2 regions of the Pseudoalteromonas sp. OF5H-5 genome follow, and region 1 is predicted to be linked to the other one. Evidence: riboswitches for the same ligand, from Rfam matches in the RefSeq annotation. Region 1 holds a riboswitch; the other holds the start of a gene.

Region 1 (3,415 bases):
TCGTATCGGTGTTGATAAGCTTATTTTAAATGACCGTGGTCTTGCGAAAACAGTTACGGGGCTGGAATTATCATTTTCTGCAACCGCTAAAGGCTATGGCATAGATAAGGTCGCTGAGGTGATTGAGAGTCATGATATTCATGACTATATGGTAGAAATCGGTGGCGAGCTTCGCGTTTCTGGCAAGAAGCCGGATGGTGAGTGGCGTATTGCTATCGAGAAACCCGATGCGCCTGTTGGTCAACGCCAAATTCACCGCGTGATAGAGCCTGGTAAAAACGGTATTGCAACTTCAGGAGACTACCGTATTTTTTATGAAATGGACGGTGAAACCTTTACACACCTTATTGACCCTACAACGGGTCGCCCAGTTAAACATGAGCTGGTGTCTGTAACGGTACTACATCCATCTGCGATGACGGCTGATGGCCTAGCGACAGCATTGACTGTGATGGGCACTGAGCGTGCAAAGGCGTATGCCACTGAGCATCAACTCCCCGTGTATTTGATGTATAAAAGTCCTGAAGGGATCAAGAGTTACGCGAGTGAAGCATTTCAGCCGTACTTGAATTAAGCTGTACAACACCCCATAATTTAATTGTGAGTGACGCCATGAAAGCGTATAATTTGCGCGTCGTCACTCAATTCAATGTAGCAATAAAAGGGGCTAGATAATGTCTTTATTCCTCCTTACTTTCGGTTTACTTATGCTTATCGCTGTTGCGATGGCTGTAGGCGTTATCGTACAAAAGAAATCCATGGCAAGTAGCTGTGGTGGTTTGGGCTCAATGGGCATTGACAAAATTTGTGATTGCGACGATCCATGCGACAAACGCAAAAAGCGGTTAGCAAAAGAAGAGATGTGGAAAGAAAACCAGATCCTATAACCGTAGAATGGTATTAATTGAAAACGCAAGCTTAGCTTGCGTTTTTGCTTTTTGGGTAACAAACCTCAGGTTAAGTAAAAATGCAGCGGCAGCTATATTTTGTTCGTCATGGTGAAACGACCCTATCAGGCCATTTACTTGGAGTTACAGATCCCGAACTCAGTAGTACTGGTGCTCAGCAATTGCTGCAATCGTTAACGAGCCTAAGTGGCCTGCAGGGTATTATTAGCTCTCCAAGGAAGCGCTGCCTGAATACAGCCACAGCCTTTGCAAAGCAGTATCAACTCCCCGTTGAGGTGGAGCCAAATCTCGCCGAATTTGATTTTGGATTATGGGATGGACAACCTTATGATACGCTTTGGCGAGAAACCCAATTTCCAAGTATTGGTGACTTTTGGCAAAACCCTTGGCTGCACACGCCTCCTGAGGGCGAGTCTATGTATGATTTTCATCATCGGGTTGCCACATGGTGGCACAGCATTTTGGAATCGCCAAGTGAAGAGTGTACCGCCGTCGTAGCGCATGCTGGAGTAATAAAAGCGCTTGTAGCACTTATTCTTGACCTATCGCCTGAGCTTACTGCATACCAATCGAAGATAGATATTCCTTATGCGGGTATAGTAAAAGTTGAGGTGTTTTACGACAGCAGCCAAACTGCTTGGCCAAAAGTTGTATTTTAGACGTCTAGACTTCATAATATTGCAAATTTCGTGATAGGCAGATATTGGGAATGAGGTGTGAGTCCTCAACTGTCCCCGCAACTGTATGTGTATGAGTGTTACCTCTTGCATAAGTCAGATACCAAGGCCTATCTATATACTTAAGCGGGCAGACTTAAGTCAAAGTTGTCGCTTGTCTATAAGCTACTACTTTGCCGTGCCCAATCAGAGGTGCTATGGCAGTCACTCCACAGTTTCAAGTCGATAAACTTAGCGTGCAGCTTGGTGGTAAAGCCATCTTAAAGGCACTCAGCTTTGCTATTAATTCGGGTGAATTTATTGGTTTGCTCGGACCGAATGGTGCTGGAAAGTCGACTTTGCTGCGCACTTTATATCAATACACAGCGCCAAGTTCTGGGTCGCTACTTTTCAATGGTAAGCCGCTAGCTAGTTATGGACGTAAAGCCTACGCGAGACATGTTGCTGTGGTGCTACAAGAGATCCCCGCTGAGTTTACTCTGCCATTATTTGATATGGTATTGATGGGGCTAACACCGAACAAATCACTGCTCGCGACAACGACGGCTGCTGAAAAACAGGCAATCTTACATGCCATTGAGCAGGTTGGATTGAGCCATAAATTAGAGCAATGTTTTAGCTCCTTGTCTGGTGGGGAGAAGCAAAGGGCAATGATCGCACGTGCCATGGTGCAAGCGCCTCAAGTATTGATAATGGATGAGCCCACCAGCCATTTGGACATTAAATATCAAATCCAAATTATGGAGCTGGCCAAACAGCTTGGTGTTACTATCATTGCGTCTTTTCACGACTTAAATTTGGCTAGCGCCTTGTGCGACCGCTTATTAGTATTAAATAACGGTGAGCTTGTTGCAGATGGGTCGCCACTTGAAGTCATTACCGAAAGCCTATTAAGCCAAGTTTTTGGGGTATGTGCAGAGGTTTCTACTGTCCGCCATCCGCCAAATAACAGTGAGATCCCACATATACGCTTTCATTACGGGTATCAATTATGATTGCCGCAAAGCGGATCGCGTTGATATCGATACTGCTATTGAGCTTGTGCTGTTTTAGCATGCTGATGGCACTTAAGATCGGTGCGATTGATTTATCTTGGCATACGGTTATACAAGCGATTATTAATTTCGATCCCAACGTACTTCAACAACGGGTGGTAGTTGAGCTTCGTCTGCCACGGACGTTACTGGCGATGAGCGCGGGAGCAGGACTGGCGATAGCGGGTCTTATTTTACAAACCGTGACGCGTAACCCGCTAGCTGATCCTTATTTATTTGGTATTTCTTCAGGTGCTTCATTCGGTGTGGTGGTGCTTATTGCGCTATTTGGTGCACAGTCTAGCCTAATGATGTCTGGGGCTGCATTTGTCGGAAGTTTGCTGTCTATCTTGCTGCTTTTATTTGTGGCAAAACGCAATGCACTACAGCAGGTAGAAACTATGCTCTTGGCGGGCGTCGCACTTTCTTTTCTGTTCAGTGCCTTTACTAGCTTGTTGCTCTATTGGAGTGACCCTCAAGCCATCAGTGCAATCTTGTTTTGGAATCTAGGCTCGTTTGCAAGGGCGAGCTGGCAATGGCTATGGCTTCCATGTTTGGTCGTGTTGCTGAGTTTTATCACGCTTTTAGTGATGCGTCGGCCGCTCAACGCCTTGTTACTCGGAGATGAGAGCGCCACCACGCTTGGCGTGAATGTAGGACGAGTGCGAATAGGTATGTTGTTATTGAGCTCCTTACTCACCGCAGTACTTGTGGCTGCGTGCGGCGGAGTCGGATTTGTAGGCTTGATGATCCCGCATATCGTACGCTTTTTTATCTCGCAAGCAAAGGTCATTGG
Region 2 (3,415 bases), on a different contig from region 1:
GGTGTAAGCAAGCGTGACTAGCTCGCTAAGCGCTAAGTTCACGCCTGTACTTGTGGCCACAAGTTGTACTTCATTCATTAAATTAAGGATTTGGGCCGCGTATTTGGGCTGTCTTAGCTGACCATTTGCGACTTGTTCCAATGCACTTAACGGGTTAATGGCAATATTAACCGCCAGCTTTTTCCAAAGTGTTGGCATGATGTCAAACGTGGTTTGAGCATTGTCAAATGTGCTAAACAGTTGCGAGAATACGCGCTGGTAGTGGCATTCAGCTGGTAAATTTAACGGCCCAAACCAAGTTGCACCTTGTCCTGTATGATGCACAGTGTCTGCGACTTTATAGCCTGCGATGGATGTGCTTAAGAAGTAGGCTGATTGTGTTTTATCAAGCGCTGCTAACTCACCAGACCAATCTACCATGCCATTATGACTAAGGATTAGCGTGCCATTTTTTGAAAGTGCAGGGCGAAGCGCTCGGAGTGCTTCGATGACCTGATATGCTTTAACAGGAATGATTAGCGTATCTATACTGCTAGCTGGAAGTTCTGCAAGCGTTTTTGTACTGCATGGGATGGTTTGTTGAATACTTGCTGTTTGATAGCGATAAGTCGCCGCGCGTTTGTTTCGAGTGATCAGCGTAATTTGATGAGATTGACTAAGGTGCTGGGCGAGCAGTAATCCTATCGCCCCTTCACCTAAAATATGTATGTTAGCCATGTTTTCTGTTGCGCCAACTTGCCCAAATATAAAATAGAACAAAATAACTGACCGCACCGGCTAAATCAGCGAAAAAATCAGCGGTAGATGCTTGGCGATACGGTAATGAATGTTGCATCCACTCAATTCCTGCACCATACAAGGACAGCAGTACTATGTGTGTCCATACTTTCACTTTAAAAGCATGGTGAGAGATAAACGCAAGCACAAAAAACACACCAAAATGCGCCACTTTATCGATATTTGGGAACAGCTTTGGAGACAAGCTAATTTCCTTTGCGAATAGCACCGTACATATAATTAAAGAGATAATCAAAAGAGCTTTATAAACGCGCCGTGTCACAATACATCCTACTTCTGTATGACTAAGCGAGCAGTATACCATCGAAAACTGTCCATTGGGTGAACATCCTAATACGCTGTTTAAAAACTTAAAGTAACTCAAATTAAGCATAAACTGCTATAATCGAGCCAAAATGACTTTAGGAGAGAAGCATGCCTTCATTTGATATTGTATCTGAAATTGATATGACAGAAGCAAAAAATACCGTAGACAACGCGGTTCGCGAGCTTGATACGCGTTTTGATTTTCGTGGCGTAGATGCATCAATCGAGCTTAACGGTGAAATGATCAACCTTAAAGCGGAAGCAGAACAGCAAGTTATGCAGTTGTTTGATATGTTAGTGGGTAAAGCGGCAAAGCGTGGCCTTGATGTGGCAAGCTTCGAGCTAAAAGACATTGAACGCTCAGGCAAATACGTATCGCGCAAGGTGGCGTTAAAACAAGGCATCGACAAAGAGACGGCGAAAAAACTGGTTAAGCTTATTAAAGACTCAAAAGTTAAAGTTCAAGCATCAATTCAAGGCGATACGGTGCGTGTAACGGGTAAAAAGCGTGACGATTTGCAAGAAACGATGCAATTGGTTCGTACCGGTGAGCTTGGCCAACCATTTCAATTCAAAAACTTCCGCGACTAATTACGCTTTACTTCATTCCAAAAGTGCATAGATTGCACTTTTGGATTTCTAGACGTCCATTGACAATCATTCCGAAACCCAAGACAATAGCCTCGCATTTTCAAGGTGCTGTACACAACCTAGTGTGGTTGCTAAGTGTATAGATAATCGGGAAACTGGTGCGAACACAAGGGAACATCTAATTGCGTGAATCAATAATAAATTGAGTAAGACAGTTTATTACACATGATTAGCTTGGATCGGTTCTATGCCAGCGCTGCCCCCGCAACGGTAGAGTGAACTGCTAATCTGCAGATTTACTGAGCCCGGAGACCGGCCTTGAAACAGTCACTTTGTGTTCTTGTACGGTGGGTACAAGTTAGGGGAAACCATGTTAAATAAAACTGCTCTAAGCGCGGCGATAGCGACGGCGCTCTCTTTTTCAGCATTTGCGGATCAAAATGTTGAACATATCACTGTTACTGCCAATAAATTTGAACAATCTCTAGAAAGCGCATTGTCTGCCATTACGGTTATAGGTCGCGCTGAAATTGAAAAAAGCAATGTTCAAGATGTCGTATCGCTACTCGATAATGTCGCTGGTATTCAAGCGGTTAGAAACGGTGGCCTCGGCCAAAGCGTGAGTTTATTCCTACGCGGTAATGATGCTAAGCATACGCTAGTGTTAATCGATGGGGTTCGAGTGACGGATGCAAACTCCGGTGACAATTCGCTCACTAATTTACCACTTAATAGCATCGAAAGGATTGAGATCATTCGTGGTGCCAAAGCTGCGATTTATGGTTCAGATGCCATTGCTGGCGTGATTAATATTATTAGTCGCGAAGGGAATAACAATACTATCGCGTTTACTACTGGGAGTAACAATTACTCCAAGACCGAAGCGACGGTAAATTACAAAAAAGACAAGTTTAGTATTGCAGCTAATGCGGGTTACACTCATACCGATGGCTATGATGTGATTGAGAAAGACCCTGAAGCTGCAATCACAAAAAACCATGACCGTGATGGATATTATAACGGTAATGCCGGTTTAAATGTGCAGTATGGTGATGAAGAAAGTGGCATTTTTAGCTTACGTTCACAGTACAGTGAAGGTGAGGGGGAGTATGACTCTTTTGGTAGTGATGCTTACCGTTTCCATAACTACACCAATAAGTTGGCGTGGAAAAGACGTACTGATAAGTTTAGCCAAAGTGCGTCATACAGCTTAGGTAAGGAACAAAATGTTCAAATCGGTAATAGTGCTGACGATAACGCTTATGTCACCAAACGCAGCCAATTTGAATTTCAGTCGCAATATAGTTTAACTGAAGCTTTGATCTTCACGGGTAACTTTACCTTTCTAAATGAAGATGTTGGTGATTCTACCGCCTCTTTTTCAGAGCCTGAGCGTGATAATTTATCTTTAGCACTCGGTGGGTTTTACAACGATGAAAATTGGCTGGCAGAGGTTGTACTGAGAACGGATGATTATGATTTTCATGGTCGTGCAAACACCTACACGGTTGCTGTAGGTAAGCAACTCATGGATGGCCTAAGTGTTAAGTTGAATCATGGTACTGCCTTTAGAGCACCTTCTTTATCACAGGCGTTTGTGATTGATAGTCCTTACTATTTACCTAACCCAAATATTAAGCCAGAAGAAGCTACTAATAACGAAATTATTGTTACATGGAGCGGCGAGAACTTCCGTGTGGAAGCTGCGGTATACGATAAC

Evidence for each region. A riboswitch is a leader RNA that binds a small molecule or an ion and turns the genes downstream of it on or off. The one in region 1 is predicted to bind cobalamin.
Region 2: it holds a riboswitch for cobalamin, as region 1 does, so the genes downstream of both, L1271_RS12205 (TonB-dependent receptor domain-containing protein) here and L1271_RS00535 (ABC transporter ATP-binding protein) in region 1, are expected to answer to the same signal.

The regions. Positions count from the first base shown of each region.
Region 1 is NZ_JAKGBF010000001.1:116,947-120,361, forward strand. It holds gene L1271_RS00520 (FAD:protein FMN transferase) at 1-574, shown strand, start outside; gene nqrM ((Na+)-NQR maturation NqrM) at 675-887, shown strand; gene L1271_RS00530 (histidine phosphatase family protein) at 968-1,567, shown strand; cobalamin riboswitch at 1,586-1,713, shown strand; gene L1271_RS00535 (ABC transporter ATP-binding protein) at 1,783-2,580, shown strand; gene L1271_RS00540 (FecCD family ABC transporter permease) at 2,577-3,415, shown strand, end outside.
Region 2 is NZ_JAKGBF010000007.1:130,356-133,770, reverse strand. It holds gene L1271_RS12220 (ketopantoate reductase family protein) at 1-717, opposite strand, end outside; gene L1271_RS12215 (VanZ family protein) at 710-1,060, opposite strand; gene L1271_RS12210 (YajQ family cyclic di-GMP-binding protein) at 1,213-1,695, shown strand; cobalamin riboswitch at 1,782-2,030, shown strand; gene L1271_RS12205 (TonB-dependent receptor domain-containing protein) at 2,066-3,415, shown strand, end outside.